DNA from 3 places in the Streptomyces sp. NPDC101237 genome. Region 2 is predicted to be linked to each of the others. Evidence: riboswitches for the same ligand, from Rfam matches in the RefSeq annotation. Region 2 holds a riboswitch; each other region holds the start of a gene.

Region 1 (6,360 bases), on a different contig from region 2:
CGCCATGGCGGACGCCGGACCGCCGGCCGATCTGATGGAGCACCTGCACGGCCCCTTCCCGATCGCGGTGATCCGTGACTTCCTCGGCGTCGACGAGAAGGACTGGCACCGCTGGGCGTCGGCCGGCGAGGCCCTGCTGTCGGCGGGCCCCGACTCCGGGGAGCGCGCCAAGGACGCCGCCCGCACCACCCGCGCCCGGATCACCGAACTGCTCCAGCACCGCCGCGAGGAACCCGGGGAAGACCTCGCCGGCGTCCTGGCACAGGCCACCGAGGCCGGCGAGATCACCGGCGACGAGGCGATCTCGCTGGCCACCGCCATCCAGGTCAGCGGCGGGCACGCGGTCCGCAACAACAGCGGCTCGATGATGTACGCGCTGCTCACCCACCCCGGCCACCTGGAACGCCTGCGCCGCGAGCCGGAGCTGCTCCCCAAGGCCGTGGACGAACTCTTCCGCTACGTCCCGCACCGCAACGGCGTCGGCATCCCGCGGGTCGCCGTCGAGGACGTCGAGGTCGGCGGCCGGCTGATCCGCGCCGGTGAGGTCGTCTACAACGCGTACGTCGCCGCCAACCGCGACCCCGAGGTCTTCCCCGACCCCGACGACCTGGACTTCGACCGCACCGACGGCCCCCACCTGGCCTTCGGACACGGCCCCCACCACTGCATGGCCGCCATCATGGCCCGCATGGAGGCCGAGGTCATGATCGCCGCGGTCCTCACCCGCTTCCCGGCCATCCGCCTGGCCGTCCCCGCCGAGGAGGTCGAATTCCAGCGCCAGGGCCTGATCCGCGGCCCGCGAACGCTGCCGGTGACCTGGTGACCTGGTGACCCGGGCGCGGATCCGCCGCTGATCCCGCCACGAGAAGCGTCCGAGCCCGGTCGGCGCACCCGGTCCGGCGACGGTCCTCCCCTGTGTCACCTGAGCCACGCCATGCGGCGGTGCGGCCGGCGTCATGACCATGTAGGACGAGAGCTGTTACAGGTTTCCTTACCTCATGGACGCCTGGGGCCACGCCCGCTCCACGTGTGTGGGTCGACGGCAGACGAGGAGGGAGCTGGGGAGAGTGGTCGTAATTCCTCGCCATACGGGTGAGCAGTGATCGTACGATCACCACATGACTGCGGATACGCGAATCGAGCAGGCAAATCTTTCATACGAGCGGGCCGTCTTCGGTGGTGACAGCGACACACTCGTCAATGCTGAGCTGGGGCTCGATGCGGTTGAGGCAGACGTCGCCCTAGCCCGTGGCCGCGTAGAACATGCCCGCTTCCTGGACAGTCGAGTAGCGAACGCCCTTGAGCTCGAACTGTTCGAGCGGGCAGCAGAGCTGTATGAGCGAATCGGCGACGTGCGGGGCGAAGGCGAGGCACTGTTCTGGGTCGGTGCCTTCCACCAGGTGGTCCGCGACGACACGGAGACGGCGTTGCCCGCCTTCATGCGGGCCCGCAACCTCGCCACCCAGGCCGATGACCGGCTGACCCTTTCCTACGTCCTTCGGCACCTCGGCTTCGCCGACCACATGGCCGGACGCCTTGACGCGGCAAGAGAACACTTCGAGGAGTCCACCCGCCTACGCCGGGAGCTAGGGTTCCTGCCGGGAGTTGCGGCAAATCTGATCACACTCGCCGAGCTTGCCGCCGAGCAGCATCAGTGGGACGACGCGGTGGCGCTTCTCAAGGAGGCCGGCGAGTTGGCCAAGGACACGGAATCGCATGGCGTCCTGCGCTGGGTGGCGGCAGCCCGCGAGAGGCTCCAGATTCCGTAGGGGTGGCACGAGACCGCGTGCGGCGGCTGACACCGTCAGGCACGAGCGGCCGCGGTCGACGCTGGACCTCAGCGGACGATTGACCAAGGCGCAGGGGGTGTTGGCCGACGTGGGCAGACCCCTGTGATCGACCTGACAAGGAAGCGGACGAAGGGCAAAGCGCTCCGGGGGAAGTCCGGATCAGTCTTCGGTGTCGTGGAAGTACACCGTGAGGCTCGGCCAAGGGCCGTCCGCGGTGATCTCCGTATGCATGACGAGATCCTGAACCTGAACCGAGCCGCGGCGTTCGATGGAGTCTGCGACTCTACGGAGCAGCGCAGGCACGTCATCCTGCCCGGTTCCCGCCGGGTTGGCCTGGGAGAAGTGTTTGATCATCCACGAGTCCATGTGCTCATGATCGCGCAAACGCCGGCCGTCATGCCGTCCCGTCCAGGCAGACCATCAGCGCAGTGCGGCAACCTCAAACCCGTGACGTTCGAACTCTGGCGGAACAGCAGCAACCCGTACTGGGTCGCCCGGGGCCGTGTCGAGAGCACCGAAGTGGTCCTGTCCGGCTCCGAGATCGAACCCAGCGAGCTGTGCCTGGTCCGCGTGAACGACCTGGCCGCGTACTCGGCCCCGATCACGTTCCTACCCGAGCGAGAAGCGATCTCCGTTGCCATGGGCCCGGCGGGAGAATGACGAGTGATCGACACACGGGCCGTCTCTGGGCCGTGCGAGGCCACTCGGTGACGACCGGTGACGCCTGCTGACGACAGCCGTAGGCGAAGACAGCCGCAGGTCACCCAAGTGGATCTGCGACACTGGTACCACCATGCCCAAGCCCGGAGAACTCACCTTTGTCGCGCCGCGCGGAGCCAAGAAGCCGCCGCGGCATCTCGCCGATCTCACGCCCGCCGAGCGCAAGGACGCGGTGGCCGAGATCGGGGAGAAGCCGTTCCGTGCCAAGCAGCTCGCGCAGCACTACTTCGCGCGGTACGCGCACGACCCCGAGCAGTGGACGGACATTCCGGCCGGCTCCCGGGACCGGCTGCGTGAGGCGCTGTTCCCGGAGCTGATGACCGTCGTCCGGCATCTGTCGACCGACGAGGGGACCACGCGCAAGACGCTGTGGCGGCTGTTCGACGGCACGCTCGTGGAGTCCGTGCTGATGCGCTACCCGGACCGGGTGACGATGTGCATCAGCTCACAGGCGGGGTGCGGGATGAACTGCCCGTTCTGCGCGACCGGGCAGGCGGGTCTGGACCGGAACCTGTCCACCGCGGAGATCGTCCACCAGATCGTGGACGGGATGCGGGCGCTCCGGGACGGGGACGTGCCCGGCGGTCCGGCGCGGCTCTCCAACATCGTGTTCATGGGCATGGGCGAGCCCCTGGCCAACTACAAGCGGGTCGTCACCGCCATCCGGGCGCTGACCGACCCGGCTCCGGACGGCCTGGGCCTCTCGCAGCGCGGGATCACCGTGTCGACGGTCGGGCTGGTGCCGGCGATCCACCGGTTCGCCGACGAGGGCCTCAAGTGCCGGCTGGCGATCTCCCTGCACGCGCCCGACGACGAACTGCGCGACACCCTCGTCCCCGTGAACACCCGGTGGAAGGTGCGCGAGGTCCTGGACGCCGGCTTCGAGTACGTCGAGAAGAGCGGCCGGCGGCTGTCCATCGAGTACGCCCTCATCCGTGACATCAACGACCAGGCGTGGCGCGGCGACCGGCTGGGCCGCCTGCTCAAGGGCAAGCCCGTGCACGTGAACCTGATCCCGCTGAACCCGACGCCGGGTTCCCAGTGGACGGCCTCGCGGCCCGAGGACGAGAAGGCCTTCGTCGAGGCGATCGCCGCGCACGGCGTACCCGTCACCGTCCGGGACACCCGTGGCCAGGAGATCGACGGAGCGTGCGGTCAGCTGGCGGCGACCGAGCGGTAGGATCTGGACACATCTTCATATTCCGACAGGGGAGCGCCACAGCGCTGAGAGTGCGGCAATCGGGCCGCAGACCCTCTGAACCTCGCCCAGGTCATTCTGGGTAGGAAGTTCGGTCATCACTCAAGCTGTTGTGCCCTGCCCGGGTGGTTCCACCGGGTGGGGCCGCGTCTCTTCCTGGTCCACCCCAGGAGGAAAACACCAGTGCACACCAAGACCTTCGTGTCCGCGGCCGTCGGACTCGGTCTGCTCACGCTGTCCGCGTGCGGGTCGTCCTCGGGCGCCCCGGCCGACTCCAAGACCGTCACCCTGGTCAGCCACGACTCGTGGGCCGTCTCCAAGAACGTGCTCAAGGACTTCGAGAAGCAGTCCGGCTACACGGTGCGCGTCCTCAAGGACGGCGACGCGGGCCAGGCCGTCAACAAGGCGATCCTCACCAAGGACAACCCGCAGGGCGACGTCTTGTTCGGCGTCGACAACACCCTGCTGTCCAGGGCGCTCGACAACGGCCTCTTCCAGCCGTACACGGCCAAGGGCCTCGACCGGGTCGGCACCGACTACCAGCTCGACGCCGGCAAGCACCGGGTGACGCCCGTCGACTACGGCGACATCTGCGTCAACTACGACAAGGCGTACTTCAGCGAGCACAAGCTGGCCCCGCCCGCCTCCTTCGCCGACCTGGTCAAGCCGCAGTACAAGAACCTCCTCGTCACGGAGAACGCGGCCACCTCCTCGCCGGGACTCGGCTTCCTGCTCGGCAGCGCCGCCCGGTACGGCGACGACGGCTGGCAGACCTACTGGAAGCAGCTCAAGGCCAACGGCGTGAAGGTCGTCGACGGCTGGGAGCAGGCCTACAACGAGGAGTTCTCCGGTTCGGCCGGCGGCCGTAAGGCCAAGGGCGACCGGCCGCTCGTCGTGTCGTACGCCTCCTCGCCGCCCGCCGAGGTCATCTACGCCGACCCGAAGCCGGGCACCGCGCCCACCGGCGTCGCGGCCGGCACCTGCTTCCGGCAGATCGAGTTCGCCGGGCTGCTGAGCAACGCCTCGAACTCCAAGGGCGGCAAGGCGTTCCTCGACTTCCTGGTCTCCAAGGAGTTCCAGGAGGACATGCCGCTGAACATGTTCGTCTACCCGGTGGTCGAGGGCGCGGGCGTGCCCGCCGAGTTCACCAAGTACGGTCCGGCCGCGAAGGCCCCCGAGACCATGGCGCCCGACAGGATCGCCGCCGACCGTGACCAGTGGGTCAAGGCGTGGACCTCGCTCGTACTCAAGTGACCGGCAGGCGCGCAGGCGCGGCGCGGCTCGGCCTGATGGCCGTGCCCGTCGCGTTCTTCGCCGTCTTCTTCGCCTGGCCGGTCGCGGCGATCGTCAGCCGCGGTCTGAAGGCGGACGGCGGCTGGCGGTTCGGGCGGATCGCCGACGTCGTCGGCCGGCCGGACATCCGGCACGTCCTGTGGTTCACCACCTGGCAGGCGCTCGCCTCCACCGGCCTCACCCTGCTGGTCGCGCTGCCCGCCGCCTACGTCTTCGCCCGCCTGGACTTCCCGGGCAAGCAGGTGCTGCGGGCCGTGGTGACGGTGCCCTTCGTGCTGCCGACCGTGGTGGTCGGCACGGCGTTCCTGGCCCTGGTCGGCCGCGGCGGACTGCTGGACGAACTGTGGGGCGTACGGCTGGACACCACCGTGTGGGCCATCCTGATCGCGCACGTCTTCTTCAACTACGCGGTCGTCGTGAGGACCGTGGGCGGGCTGTGGGCGCAACTGGACCCGCGGCAGGAGGAGGCCGCGCGGATGCTCGGCGTCTCGCCGCTGGGCGCCTGGCGGAAGGTGACGCTGCCCGCGCTGGCGCCCGCCGTGGCCGCCGCCGCGCTGATGGTCTTCCTGTTCACCTTCACCTCCTTCGGCGTGGTGCAGATCCTCGGCGGACCTGCCTTCTCCACCCTCGAAGTGGAGATCTACCGGCAGACCTCGGAGATCTTCGACCTCTCCACGGCAGCCGTCCTGACGGTCGTGCAGTTCATGGCGGTCGGCGCGATCCTCGCCGTGCACGCGTGGACGGTACGGCGGCGGGAGAGCGCGCTGCGTCTGGTGGACCCGGCGGTGACGGCCCGCCGGCCGCGCGGCCCCGGCCAGTGGGCGCTGCTCGGCGGGGTCCTCGCCACCGTCGCCGTGCTCCTCGTGCTGCCGCTGGCGGTGCTGGTACGGCGCTCGCTCGACGGCGGGTTCGGCTACTACCGGGCCCTCGGCGACGCCGACGGCGGCACCTTCCTGGTCGCGCCCGTCCAGTCGGTGGTGACCTCGCTGGAGTACGCCGCGGTCGCGACCGCCGTCGCCGTGCTGATCGGGGCGCTCGCGGCTGCCGCGCTGGCCCGGAGGGACGCGGGACGGCTGGTACGGGGCTTCGACGCGCTGCTGATGCTGCCGCTCGGGGTGTCCGCGGTGACCGTCGGCTTCGGGTTCCTGATCGCCCTCGACAAGCCGCCGCTGGACCTGCGGCAGTCCTGGATCCTGGTGCCGCTCGCGCAGGCGCTGGTCGGCGTGCCGTTCGTGGTGCGGACCATGCTGCCGGTGCTGCGCGCCGTGGACGAACGGCTGCGGGAGGCGGCGGCCGTGCTCGGGGCGTCGCCCTGGCGGGTGTGGCGGGAGGTCGATCTGCCGCTGGTGCGGCGGGCGC
Region 2 (6,360 bases):
CCGCCGCGATCTTCCTGCTCGTCGGCTACGTCCTGAAGATGCTGGACCCGGCTCCGGCGTTCGCCCAGACGATGCTCACGGCCGGCTGGGTCTTCGGCGTCCTGACCGCGGCCGCCATCCTCATGGCCGGCGCGGGGCTGCTGCTCACCGCACTGCGCAACAGCCCCTCACTGGAGGCCGGAGCCTACGGTGAGCCCGGCGGGGAGGTCTCCAAGGCCCGCGACGCCTGGCGGGACGCCCTGCTGGAACGCGGCATCCTGCCCTTCCTGCGGGAAGCACTGGCCGCCGGGCCCGGTACGTCCGAACCGCGCCGCACGACCCCGTCGGGTCCGGGCAGCCGGATGCCGCGACTCGGGTACGGCCGTCCCGGCTTCAGCACCGACGACGGCGCCGCACCCGCCCCCCGGCCGAGCTTCACGAGCCCGGACTACACCAGTCCCGACTTCGGAGGGCCCGAACACCAGCCGGAATAGTCCGGCTTGCGCCCCGGCGGGGGCGCAGGCCGGACACCCGGTGGCGAAGGGGGCTGGGCACACCCCGCATGGGGAGGCCAGTCCCATACTCCGACGTGCCCTGTCCCGGTCAGCTGATGATCGACGCCGACCAGGACTCAGAGGACCGGGGGATTCGGACATGCGGAAGCCGTCGTCGAGGAAGGCCGGGGCAAGCCGTGCCGGCAGCAGCGCCGCCGGCCCTCGGCTCGCCCACCCTCGCCACCGCCGCCGCCGCGGGACACACGGCCGCACGGCAGGTGGACGACCAGGACACGCTCCGGCGGGACCTGGCCGCGGTCGCAAGGCCGCAGGCGGAGACGTGAACGTGCTCGCCAGGGTCGACCGGACCGACGGCCCACCGCTCATGGCCCGCATCGGGACCAGGACGGCCGACTTCTCGGCCCCGGCCCCGGTCCCGTGGAACGCCCACTTCCGCGTGGCGCGCACGACGAAGACGTTCGTGGCGAGCGCGGTCCTGCAACTCGTCGCGGGGAAGCGGTTGTCGCTCGACGACACCGTCGGGCAGTGGCTGCCCGGCGTCGTCACCGGCAACGGCAACGACGGCGGCCGTATCACCGTCCGCGACCTGCTCCGCCGGACCAGCGGGCTGTACGAACTACATCGACGCCCGAGGGCACCTACGGCCTGGGGCCGCGCGGAATCCCGCTCTCCTGCGGCGGCTTCCACTACACCCACGAGGGCGACGGGGCGGGCGTCAACCCCCGCCCCGCGGTGAGCGCCGACGGCCGACGCGCGGTGACCGTCTCCCTGACGACCACCACCGCCCCACCGGACCTGGCAGCCCTCAACCGCGCAACGACCACCCTCGTCGACCACGCCCCGTGCCCCCCGCCCCGAAGGGCCTGAAACCCGCCTCCCGCGCCGAGTCAGTCCGCGATGGGCAGATACACCCGGTTCCCGCTGGCCGCGAACTCCTTGGACTTCTGGGCCATGCCCTCCTCGATCTCACCGCGGCTTCCGCCGTGCTCGCGGCGAATGTCCTGGGAGATCTTCATGGAGCAGAACTTCGGCCCGCACATCGAGCAGAAGTGGGCCGTCTTGGCGGGCTCCGCCGGAAGCGTCTCGTCGTGGAATTCGCGGGCCGTGTCCGGGTCCAGGGCGAGGTTGAACTGGTCCTCCCACCGGAACTCGAAGCGGGCGTCGGACAGCGCGTCGTCCCATTCCTGCGCCCCCGGGTGGCCCTTGGCGAGGTCGGCCGCGTGGGCGGCGATCTTGTAGGTGATCACGCCGGTCTTGACGTCGTCCCGGTTGGGCAGGCCCAGGTGCTCCTTGGGCGTGACGTAGCAGAGCATCGCCGTGCCCCACCAGGCGATCATCGCGGCACCGATGCCGGAGGTGATGTGGTCGTACGCCGGCGCGACGTCCGTGGTCAGCGGGCCGAGCGTATAGAACGGAGCTTCATCGCAGATCTCCTGCTGAAGGTCGATGTTCTCCTTGATCTTGTGCATCGGGACGTGGCCCGGGCCCTCGATCATCGTCTGTACGTGGAAACGCCTGGCGATCCGGTTGAGTTCCCCGAGCGTGCGCAACTCCGCGAACTGGGCTTCGTCGTTGGCGTCGGCGATGGAGCCGGGGCGCAGGCCGTCGCCCAGTGAGTACGTGACGTCGTAGGCGGCGAGGATCTCGCAGAGTTCCTCGAAGTTCTCGTACAGGAACGATTCCTTGTGGTGGGCCAGGCACCAGGCCGCCATGATCGAACCGCCGCGCGAGACGATGCCGGTCTTGCGGTTGGCGGTGAGCGGCACGTACGGCAGCCGCACGCCCGCGTGGACGGTCATGTAGTCCACGCCCTGCTCGGCCTGTTCGATGACCGTGTCCTTGTAGATCTCCCAGGTCAGCTCCTCGGCCCGGCCGTCGACCTTCTCCAGGGCCTGATACAGCGGCACCGTGCCGATGGGGACGGGGGAGTTGCGCAGCACCCACTCGCGGGTGGTGTGGATGTTGCGGCCGGTGGAGAGGTCCATGACCGTGTCGGCTCCCCAGCGGGTCGCCCAGGTCATCTTCTCCACCTCCTCCTCGATGGAGGAGGTCACCGCGGAGTTGCCGATGTTGGCGTTGACCTTCACCAGGAACCGCTTGCCGATGATCATCGGCTCGATCTCCGGGTGGTTGACGTTGGCAGGCAGCACGGCCCGTCCCGCCGCGATCTCCTCACGGACGACCTCGGGGGAGACGTTCTCCCGGATGGCCACGTACTCCATCTCCGGAGTGACCTCACCCCGGCGGGCGTACGCCAGTTGCGTGACCGCCTCGCCCTCCCGGCCGCGGCGCGGCTGACGCGGACGGCCCGGGAAGACCGCGTCCAGGTTGCGCAGCCCGCCACGCGGCGCGGTGTGCTTGATCCCGTCGTCCTCGGGGCGGACGGGGCGGCCCGCGTACTCCCCGGTGTCCCCGCGGGCGATGATCCAGTTCTCCCGCAGCGGGGGCAGGCCCCTGCGCACGTCCGTCTCGACGAGCGGATCGGTGTACGGGCCGGAGGTGTCATAGAGCGTGACCGACTGGCCGTTGGTGAGGTGCACCTGACGGACCGGCACCCGGAGGTCGGGGCGCGAACCCTCGACGTACCCCTTGTGCCAGCCGATGGACTTCCCGGCCTCCGTGGACGGTTCACCCGAAACGGGCTGTTCGTCCTGACTGGAGGCAGGCGTGCGTACGTCCTTGTTGGTCATGAGACCTACTCCCTACGCCGGCATTACCCGGTAACAGGTTCGGCGGTCGACGCAGCGGCTTCCGTCGGGCGGCGTTTCCTGTGGAACATCACTCGTTCCACGTGAAACATCGCGAATACGGAGGTCAGCGCCCTCTCAGCCCGGTGCTCCGAGCTCCCGCGTGTGCAAAGGTGCCTCCACGCTAGCGTCAATTCGGGCGCGGTGAACAGGGGGCCCCTGTCGTTCTTGCGATGATCTGGCGGTGACCACGACACAGCAGCACCCCTATCCGCCCCCCGACCCGAGGCGTGGCAACGGCGCCGGGCAGGGCGGGGGAAACGGCCACGGGGGCCACGGTGCCGGTGACGGACTCGGCCACGGACCGGGGGGCCCGCACGACCACGGCCACGGACGGGATGGCGCCCACGGCCAGGGGCACGCCCATGCCCACGACGACGGCCACGGCCACGGACACCCTCCGGGTCAGGGTTCCGGCCAGGGTGGTTCCGGGGCAGGCGGCGGACACGGTCACTCGCACAGCCACGGCCCCGCCACGCCGGTCTCCAAGCACCTGCGCAAGGTCATCGCGGCGATCCTCATCCCCTTCACCGCCGCGGTCGTGGTCGGCCTCGTGGTGCTGTGGCCCGGCGGTGCTCCGCCGCACGAGCGCACGGGCGTCGGTTTCGACCGCCAGACCCAGCAGGCCACGGTGACGAAGGTCGTTCCGGTCAGCTGCAAGTCCGTCAACGCCTCCGGGGGCGGCTCGACCGCGGACACCTCCACCGGCGAGGGCGGCTCGGCGAGGCCGGAGGAGGACGGCAACTGCAAGAAGGCGACGGTCCGGGTCGGTACCGGAAAGGACACCGGCCGGACGTTCACCGAGATCGTGCAACCCGACCAGTCGCGGCAGTTGCACGAGGGCGAGAAGGTCGTGGTCGCCTACGAGCCCTCGGCACCGAGGGACCTGCAGTACTCGGTCACCGACGTGAACCGGAAGTTCCCGATGGCCCTGCTGGCCGGGATCTTCGCGCTCGCAGTCGTCGTGGTGGGCCGGCTGCGCGGTGTGATGGCTCTCGTCGCGCTCGCCGTCAGCTTCATGGTGCTGACCCTGTTCATCCTCCCGGCGATCCTGCAGGGCTCGAATCCGCTGCTGGTGGCGGTGGTCGGGTCGAGCGCGATCATGCTGATCGCGCTGTACATGTGCCACGGCCTGTCGGCCCGGACCTCGGTGGCGGTCCTCGGGACACTGGCGTCGCTGTGCCTGATCGGCGTCCTCGGTTCGGAGTTCATCGACTGGGCGGCGCTCACCGGCAACACCGACGACAACACCGGCCTGATCCACGGCCTGTATCCGTCGATCGACATGAGCGGTCTGCTCCTGGCCGGCGTCATCATCGGTTCGCTCGGTGTCCTCGACGACGTGACGGTGACCCAGACCTCGGCCGTCTGGGAACTGCACGACGCCAACCCGACGATGGGCTGGCGCGGGCTGTACCGAGCGGGCATCCGCATCGGCCGCGACCACATCGCCTCCGTCGTCAACACCCTGGTCCTGGCGTACGCGGGTGCCGCGCTGCCGCTGCTGCTGCTCTTCTCCATCGCGCAGAGCAGCGTGGCGACCGTGGCCAACAGCGAGCTGGTGGCCGAGGAGATCGTGCGCACGCTGGTCGGCTCGATCGGCCTGGTCGCCTCGGTTCCCCTCACCACGCTGCTGGCGGCCCTGGTGGTGTCGGCCGACCGGCCGGGCAAGGAGCCGGCCACGTCCGCGGAGGTCCCGGCGCGTGGTGGGCGGGGGCGGCGCAGGAAGCGGTGAGCGCGTCCGTGCTCACCGCCTCAGGGGCGCCCTGAGGGCACCGAAGCGTGGGTGTGCCCTCAGGACCGGCCGCGCGCCGGGAGAACGGCCCGCAGCTGCGGGAAGAGGGTCCAGGATCGAGCGGGGGGACGCGCAGAAGCGTTACTGCGCGTCCTCGCACGACATGGCGGAGCGGCACCTGCGCGTGCCGTGACGCTTCAGCCCGCGCTCTGCTCCTCGGCCAGGATCCGGTCCAGGGCCTCTTCCAGGTGCGCGTCGAAGTCGGCGAGCGCCCCTTCCTGACCCAGCGGTACCAGCTTGTCCGTACGGTCGAGAAAGGCCACCAGCGGTGGTGCCGATGACCGGAACACCGCCTGGTCGCAGCCGACCTGAAGCCTGATCAGGACCTCGCCGAGCACCTCGGAGTCGGCGGGGGCGATGTGCACGTCGCCCTCCCCGCACGGCCGGCCCACCCCGTCGATCAGCAGCTCACGGCCGAACGCCCAGGTCACCGGCGCGTCCCCAGGCAGATGGAAGGTGAGCCGTACGGCATACGGATCACTGGTCTCGTAGCGCAACTCCACGGGGATGCGGAAGGAGAGCTCCTCCGAGACGAGAAAGCTCATCATGACTTCTGCTTGTACGGACTCGCGCATCGCCTACCCCGTCATATGGCACCGACTGGCCGGTTTATCCCTGAGATGGTGGTCAAATCTTGCTGAACGTACACAGGAGATCACAAGGAGTGAGTTTTCAGATACTGATAGCGATCGCCAGGGAGCCCAGATGTCGTCCCACCTCGGCCTGCAGGTGCCGCGCGGCGGGCAGCAACCGGTCGGCCTGGTGGACGGGGAGGGAGATGGCCACCGTGGCCGCCGTGGTGCCGACGGTGATGGGGATCGCCGCGCACACCGCACCCAGCGCGTACTCCTGGCGCTCCACCAGCGGTTCCATCCGCCGCGTCCGTTCCAGCCGCCGCAGCAGGGTGTGGCTGTCACGGACGGTGTACGGAGTGAGGGTCTGCAAGGGGTACCGGTCGAGATGGTCCCGGCGGGCGTTCTCGGCCAATTGGAAGAGCAGGCACTGTCCGACGGCGTGCGCGTGGCCGGTCTCGCGGAAGTCGGCCCATTCCTCGACCGCCGGTGTGCCCGGCGAGTCGGCGACGCACATGACCTCGATCTCGCCGTCCCGGTACATCGCGTAGTACACCGGAGCGCCGATCGCGTCCCGCCAGTGAGCGAGGGTGTCGGCGACCGCGCTGCGACGTTTCTGCTGCGCTCCGCTGCTGCTGAGCCGCTCCGCGGCGTCACCGAGGAAGAAGAAGCCCTTGTCCCGGCGCAGATAGCCCTCGTGGACGAGGGTGCGCAGCAGGTGGTAGGCGGTGGGCAGCGCGAGGCCGGTCTCG
Region 3 (6,360 bases), on a different contig from region 2:
TGGCCACGTCGTCGCTGAACTCCCGCGTCACCATGCCCGGTTCCAGCCCGGCGGCCTTCAGCAGCTCCCGGGCGCGGGCCTGCGTCCGGCCCTGCACGTCGGGCACGCCCACCGACTCCGGGCCGTCCGAGACGGTGAGCGCCACCGAGTCGTTGCTGCGGATGCGCCTGCCGGCCGCCGGGTCGGAGCTGATCACCGTTCCCCGCTTCACCGTGTCGCTGTAGGCGTGCTCGACCTTCCCGATGCCGAGCCCGGCCTCCTTCAGCTGCGCGGTGGCCTGCGCCTCGGTCTTCGACAGCAGCGGCGGGACCTTGGTGAACTGCCCGGAGTTGATGTACCAGATCCCGGTGCCGGCGCCGAGGAGGACCAGGACGGCGACGACGAGGGTCACCACCCCGCCCCGGGACCTGCGGCGGGTTCCGTGCCGGCCCTCGGGGACCGGCGGCGCCTCGAAGCGGCTGGTCGTCAGGACCCGGTGGTCCGGCTCGCCGGCCGGCGGCGGCGCAGGCACCGTGAGCGAGCGGGGGATGACGCTCGTCCGGTCCTCGGCTATGTCACGCGCGGCGGCGAGCGCCTGGGGCGGTACGGCGTCCAGCTGGTCGTCCCGCAGCGCGGCCCGCGCCCGGCGGACCAGCGCCAGCAGCGCGACGGCGTCGTAGGGCCTGGCCCCGGGATCGCGGGCGGTGCCGTGCGCGACCAGCTCGTCCAGCTCGTAGGCCAGGCCGGGCACGGCGGCGGAGGGCGGCGGCACGTCCTCGTGGAGGTGCTTGTAGAGGATCACCGCGGGCGAGTCCGAGTCGTGCGGCTTCTCCCCGGTGAGCATCTCGTACAGGACGACACCGCACGCGTACACGTCGACGCGGGGATCGGCGGCGCCGTTCTCGATCTGCTCGGGCGCCAGGTACGACACGGTCCCGAGCACGGCGCCGGTGCTGCTCGTGACGGTGTTCACGGACCGCACCAGCCCGAAGTCGGCGACCTTGACCCGCCCGTCGTCGCCTATCAGCACGTTCTCGGGCTTCATGTCCCGGTGCACGAATCCGGCGCGGTGCGCGGCGCCCAGCGCGGCCAGCACCGGCTCCAGGATGTCCAGCGCGGCCCGCGGCTGCAGCGCGCCGCGCTCGCGCAGCACGTCACGCAGGGTGCAGCCGGCGACGTACTCCATGGCGAGGTACACGTACGGCCCGTCGGTGCCCTGGTCGAAGACCTGGACGACGTTGGGATGGGCCAGCCGGGCGACCGACTTGGCCTCCCGGATGAATCTCTCCACGAAGGATCCGTCGGCGGCGAGCGCCGGATGCATCACCTTCAGCGCGAGTATCCGGTCCAGCCGGACGTCCAGGGCCCGGTAGACCGTGGCCATCCCACCGACGGCGATCCGCGCGTCGACGCGGTAACGGCCGTCGAGCACCTGCCCGACCAGGGGGTCCTGAAGCGTCGTATCCACCCCGCGAGTGTACGAGCCGCAGCCGAAACCCCCACAGGTGAGACAGATTTCCCCATGGACTTGCAGCGCAGCTGTGACGCACCCGGCACGGGCCGCCGGTCAGAAGGCGGGCCGCTCGGGGTCCAGGACGGCCCGGCCCTCGGTGGGGGAGGACGCCTCCGCGAAGTGCCGGAAGGGGATCCGGCCGGCCAGTCGGGCCAGCCGTCCCGCCTCCACCCCGGCCCGCATGGCGGACGCCATCCGCTCCGGGTCCTGGGCCCGGGTCACCGCCGACGCCAGCATCACTCCCGCGCAGCCCAGCTCCATCGCCAGCGCCACGTCGGAGGCCGTGCCGGCCCCCGCGTCCAGGATCACCGGCACGCGCGCGTGCTCGACGATCAGCCGGAAGTTGTGCGGGTTGCGGATCCCGAGGCCCGACCCGATCGGCGACCCCAGCGGCATCACCGCCGCGCACCCGACGTCCTCCAGCCGCCGGGCCAGCACCGGGTCGTCGTTGGTGTACGGCAGCACCGTGAACCCGTCGTCGACCAGCGTCTCCGCCGCGTCGAGGAGCTCGATCGGATCCGGCAGCAGCGTCCGCTCGTCGGCGATGACCTCCAGCTTGACCAGCGAGGTCCCGAGCGCCTCCCGGGCCAGCCGGGCCGTCAGCACCGCCTCCCCGGCGGTGAAGCACCCCGCGGTGTTCGGCAGCACCCGGATCCCCAGCCGCTCCAGGACCGACAGCACGGATCCCCGCACCCCCGGGTCCACCCGCCGCATCGCGACGGTCGTCAGCTCGGTCCCGGACGCCACCAGCGCCCGCTCCAGCACCTCCAGGCTGGGCGCACCCCCGGTCCCCATGATCAGCCGGGACGAGAACGCCGTCCCTCCGAGCACGAACGGGTCGTCGGCCATGGCTCAGCCTCCCTGTACGGCGGTCAGGACTTCCACGCGGTCACCTTCGGCGAGCGCCGTGCCCGGCCACTCGCCGCGCGGTACGACGGTCTCGTTGACCGCGGCGGCCACCCCGGACGGCGCGGCCGTCAGGGACCTCACGAGCGTGTCGAGAGCGGTGCCGGGGTCGATCTCCCGGCGCTCCCCGTTGACGGAGATGTTCATGCGGTCTGCTCCAGGAGTGCGCCGGGGACGGGGCCGAAACGCTTCGGCGTGAACGGGCGGGCCTCTTCCGGCAGCTCCCCGCCGGTCAGCACCTCCGCCATCACGTCTCCCGTGACGGGGGTGAGCAGCACCCCGTTGCGGTGGTGCCCGGTGGCCAGCAGCAGCCCGTCCAGGCGGGTCGGCCCGAGCAGCGGCGCGTTGTCGGGGGAGCCGGGGCGCAGCCCGGCCCGGGTCTCGGTCAGCGGCAGCTCGGTGATGCCGGGCACCAGCTCGTGCGCGTCGCGCAGCAGCTCGTACACCCCGCCCGCGGTGACCGTGGTGTCCCAGCCCAGTTCCTCGCTGGTCGCGCCGACCACCAGCTCGCCGTTCTCCCGGGGCACCAGGTAGAGATGGCCGCCGCGCACCACGGCCCGCACGGTCCGGCTGAGGAACGGCGCGTACCGGGCGGGCACGGTCAGCCGCAGCACCTGCCCCTTCACCGGCCGCACCGGTGGCAGCACGTCCTCGGGCACTCCCGCCAGCCGCCCGCTCAGGCTGCCGCCGGCGAGCACCACCCGGTCCGCGGCCAGCCGTTGCCCCGCGCGGGTGACGGCGCCGGTGGCCCGCTCCCGCACCACCGCCAGGCGCTCGGCCCAGTCGCGGTGGAAGACCACCCCGGCCCGCTCGCACGCGGTCACCAGCGCGGCCGCCAGCCGGCGCGGGTCGATCTGGTGGTCGCCGTCCACCCGCAGCCCGCCGCGCACACCCGGCGCCAGCATCGGCTCCAGGCGCCTGCACTCCCGCCCGGACAGCCAGACCGAGTCCAGCCCCGACCGCTGCTGGAGGGCGTGCAGGTCGCGCAGGTGCGCGCGGTCGTCGGCGTCCAGCGCGACCGCGAGCGTGCCGCAGCGCCGGTAGCCGAGGTCGTGGCCGGTCAGCTCGGTCAGCTCGGCGGCGAAGCCGGGATAGCGGCGGGCGGAGGCCAGGTTGAGCCCGAGCAGGGTCTGCTCGCCGTGGTGCAGTTCGGTGACCGCGGCCAGCATCCCCGCCGCGACCTGCGCGGCGCCGCCGCCGGGCGCGGGGTCGGCGACGGCGGTGGCGAGCCCGCGCTGCGCGGACCGCCAGGCCGTGACCAGGCCGATGATGCCGCCCCCGATGACGAGGACGTCGGACGTATGTGCGGACATGGGCGTCCAGCCCCTCCCTTCGCCGGCATGACCCGGATCAGGTTCGTACGGTCGGAGGCCGCCAGCCTCCCTCTCAGCCCGGTGCGTCCGGGCTCCCGCGTGTGCTTCCCGGCCACCCTAGCCCGCGCCGCCGCGCCCTCGTAAGACGGCCTGCCGGGCGGTGTGGAACAGGTCACTCAGCACGCCCGCTGACTGACTCTTTGTCAGGTGTCTATCGTTCTTGTCTATGGTGATCACGTGAGCGAGCAGACGCAGCGACGGAGCACGTCACAGACGCGACGCGTGGTCGTCGTCGGCGCGGGCATGGCCGGGGTGCAGACCGCCGTGGCCCTGCGCGAACAGGGCTTCGCCGGCACGGTGACCCTGATCGGCGCCGAACCGCACCAGCCCTACGACCGGCCGCCGCTCTCCAAGGCGGTGCTGCTCGGCAAGGCGGAGGGCTCCGCCTTCGAGGTGGACTTCGAGACGCTCGGCATCGAGCTGGCGCTGGGCCGCGACGCGCTCGGCGTGCGCCCCGCCGACCGCGAGCTGGACACCGAGGCCGGCCCGGTGCCCTACGACGTCCTGGTGCTCGCCACCGGCGCCGAGCCGGTCACGCTGCCGGGCACCGAGGGCGTGCCCGGCGTCCATCTGCTGCGCACCCTGGACGACGCCGAGCGGCTGCGGCCCGTGCTCGCCCGGCAGCACGACATCGTGGTCGTCGGCGCGGGCTGGATCGGCGCCGAGTTCACCACCGCGGCCCGCGAGGCGGGCTGCGCGGTGACCGTGGTGGAGGCCGCCGACCGGCCGCTCGCGGGAGCGCTCCCGGCCGAGGTGGCCGCGCCGATGGCCGCCTGGTACGCCGACAGCGGGGCCGACCTGCGCACGCACACGCGCGTGGCGCGCGTCGAACCCGGCGCCGTGGTGCTCGACGACGGCTCGCGGGTGCCCGCGGGCGCGGTCGTGGTCGGCATCGGCGCCCGTCCCGCGACCGCCTGGCTGACCGGCTCCGGCATCGGCCTGGGCCGGCACGGCGACGTGCTCGCCGACGACCGGCTGCGCACCGGCGTCCCGGACGTCTACGCGGTCGGCGACTGCGCCTCCTTCCCGTCCGGCCGCTACGGCGAGCGCCTGCTCGTCCACCACTGGGACAACGCCCTGCAGGGCCCGCGCACGGTGGCCGCCAACATCCTCGGCGAAACCGACGCGGTCTACGACCCGGTGCCGTACTTCTGGTCGGAGCAGTTCGGCCGGTTCGTGCAGTACGCCGGGCACCACGCGGCGGCCGACCGGCTGGTGTGGCGCGGCGATCCGGCGGGCCCGTCCTGGAGCGTGTGCTGGCTGCGCGAGGACCGCCTGGTCGCTCTGCTGGCGGTGGGCCGTCCGCGTGACCTGGCGCAGGGCCGCCGCCTGATCGAGGCGGGACGCCGGATGGACGCCGAGGCGCTGGCCGACCCGGCCCGCCCTTTGAAGAACGCGACCGCGGAGCCCCGATAGCGGCGGTGGGGGAGGAACGGCGCGGCGGGCCACGGCGCCGCCGCGTCCGGACGACCACCGATCGCACCCGGCCCGCCCCAACGCCTACCCTTGACCCCGTGACCGAGATTGACGCAAAGACCGATGCTCTCGTACCCGCCTGGCTCACCGTCCCCGACATCGCAGAGATGCTGGACATCGATGTGACGCGCGTGCGGCAGCTGGTCAAGGAGGGCCAGCTCATCGCCGTCCGCCGTGGTGAGAACCGGGCGCTGCACGTCCCCGCCGCCTTCATCGACGGGGACAAGGTGGTCAAGGGCCTGTCCGGGACCCTGACGCTGCTGCGGGACGACGGCTTCACGGACGAAGAGATGCTGGAGTGGCTTTTCACGCCCGACGAGACCCTGCCCGGCACCCCCGCGCAGGCACTCAGCGAGAATCGTGGCACGGAGGTGAAGCGCCGCGCCCAGGCGCTCGCCGTCTGAGAAAGGCCGTACCGACACCACGGGGGACACCGCATGACCGACACCGCCCGCGCCCGGCTGGCCGACGCCCGGCTGTACCTGTGCACCGACGCCCGTAAGGAGCAGGGCGACCTCGCCGCGTTCCTGGACGCGGTCCTGGCGGGCGGTGTCGACATCGTGCAGCTGCGCGACAAGGGCATGGAGGCCGGCGAGGAGCTGGAGCACCTCGCCGTGTTCGCCGAGGCATGCGCCCGGCACGGCAAGCTCCTCGCGGTCAACGACCGCGCGGACGTCGCCCACGCGGCCGGCGCCGACGTGCTCCACCTCGGCCAGGGGGACCTGCCGGTCCCGGCCGCCCGGGCGCTCCTCGGCCCCGACGTCCTGATCGGCCGCTCCACGCACGCCGACGCCGAGGCCGCCGCGGCCGCCGCCCAGGGCGGCGTGGACTACTTCTGCACGGGTCCCTGCTGGCCCACCCCCACCAAGCCCGGCCGCCACGCGCCCGGCCTCGGCCTGGTGCGGCACACCGCCGCCCTGGGCACGGACCGTCCCTGGTTCGCCATCGGCGGCATCGACCTGGGCAACCTGGACCAGGTGCTGGACGCGGGCGCCCGGCGGGTGGTCGTGGTGCGCGCGCTCACCGCGGCTAAGGACCCGGGCGCCGCCGCCGCCGAGTTCGCGAAGCGGCTGCGGTCGGCGTAGCGGTCCGGTCCCGCCCGGCCGTCCGGAA

Evidence for each region. Region 2 has a riboswitch for thiamine pyrophosphate ahead of thiC (phosphomethylpyrimidine synthase ThiC). Riboswitches for the same ligand answer to the same signal wherever they lie in the genome.
Region 1: another riboswitch for thiamine pyrophosphate. It lies ahead of ACIRQ9_RS19785 (thiamine ABC transporter substrate binding subunit); the one in region 2 lies ahead of thiC (phosphomethylpyrimidine synthase ThiC).
Region 3: another riboswitch for thiamine pyrophosphate. It lies ahead of thiO (glycine oxidase ThiO); the one in region 2 lies ahead of thiC (phosphomethylpyrimidine synthase ThiC).

What each region holds. Positions count from the first base shown of each region.
Region 1 is NZ_JBIWNY010000012.1:49,922-56,281, reverse strand. It holds gene ACIRQ9_RS19810 (cytochrome P450) at 1-823, shown strand, start outside; gene ACIRQ9_RS19805 (tetratricopeptide repeat protein) at 1,119-1,769, shown strand; gene ACIRQ9_RS19800 (hypothetical protein) at 1,950-2,156, opposite strand; gene ACIRQ9_RS19795 (hypothetical protein) at 2,238-2,450, shown strand; gene rlmN (23S rRNA (adenine(2503)-C(2))-methyltransferase RlmN) at 2,584-3,690, shown strand; TPP riboswitch at 3,708-3,815, shown strand; gene ACIRQ9_RS19785 (thiamine ABC transporter substrate binding subunit) at 3,892-4,962, shown strand; gene ACIRQ9_RS19780 (ABC transporter permease) at 4,998-6,360, shown strand, end outside.
Region 2 is NZ_JBIWNY010000001.1:272,508-278,867, forward strand. It holds gene ACIRQ9_RS01290 (hypothetical protein) at 1-473, shown strand, start outside; gene ACIRQ9_RS01295 (hypothetical protein) at 671-817, shown strand; gene ACIRQ9_RS01300 (serine hydrolase) at 814-1,230, shown strand; gene thiC (phosphomethylpyrimidine synthase ThiC) at 1,382-3,184, opposite strand; TPP riboswitch at 3,177-3,354, opposite strand; gene ACIRQ9_RS01310 (YibE/F family protein) at 3,426-4,976, shown strand; gene ACIRQ9_RS01315 (SsgA family sporulation/cell division regulator) at 5,174-5,611, opposite strand; gene ACIRQ9_RS01320 (IclR family transcriptional regulator) at 5,709-6,360, opposite strand, start outside.
Region 3 is NZ_JBIWNY010000016.1:210,007-216,366, reverse strand. It holds gene pknB (Stk1 family PASTA domain-containing Ser/Thr kinase) at 1-1,447, opposite strand, end outside; gene ACIRQ9_RS24925 (thiazole synthase) at 1,547-2,341, opposite strand; gene thiS (sulfur carrier protein ThiS) at 2,345-2,545, opposite strand; gene thiO (glycine oxidase ThiO) at 2,542-3,711, opposite strand; TPP riboswitch at 3,709-3,820, opposite strand; gene ACIRQ9_RS24910 (NAD(P)/FAD-dependent oxidoreductase) at 3,949-5,187, shown strand; gene ACIRQ9_RS24905 (Rv2175c family DNA-binding protein) at 5,286-5,651, shown strand; gene thiE (thiamine phosphate synthase) at 5,685-6,332, shown strand.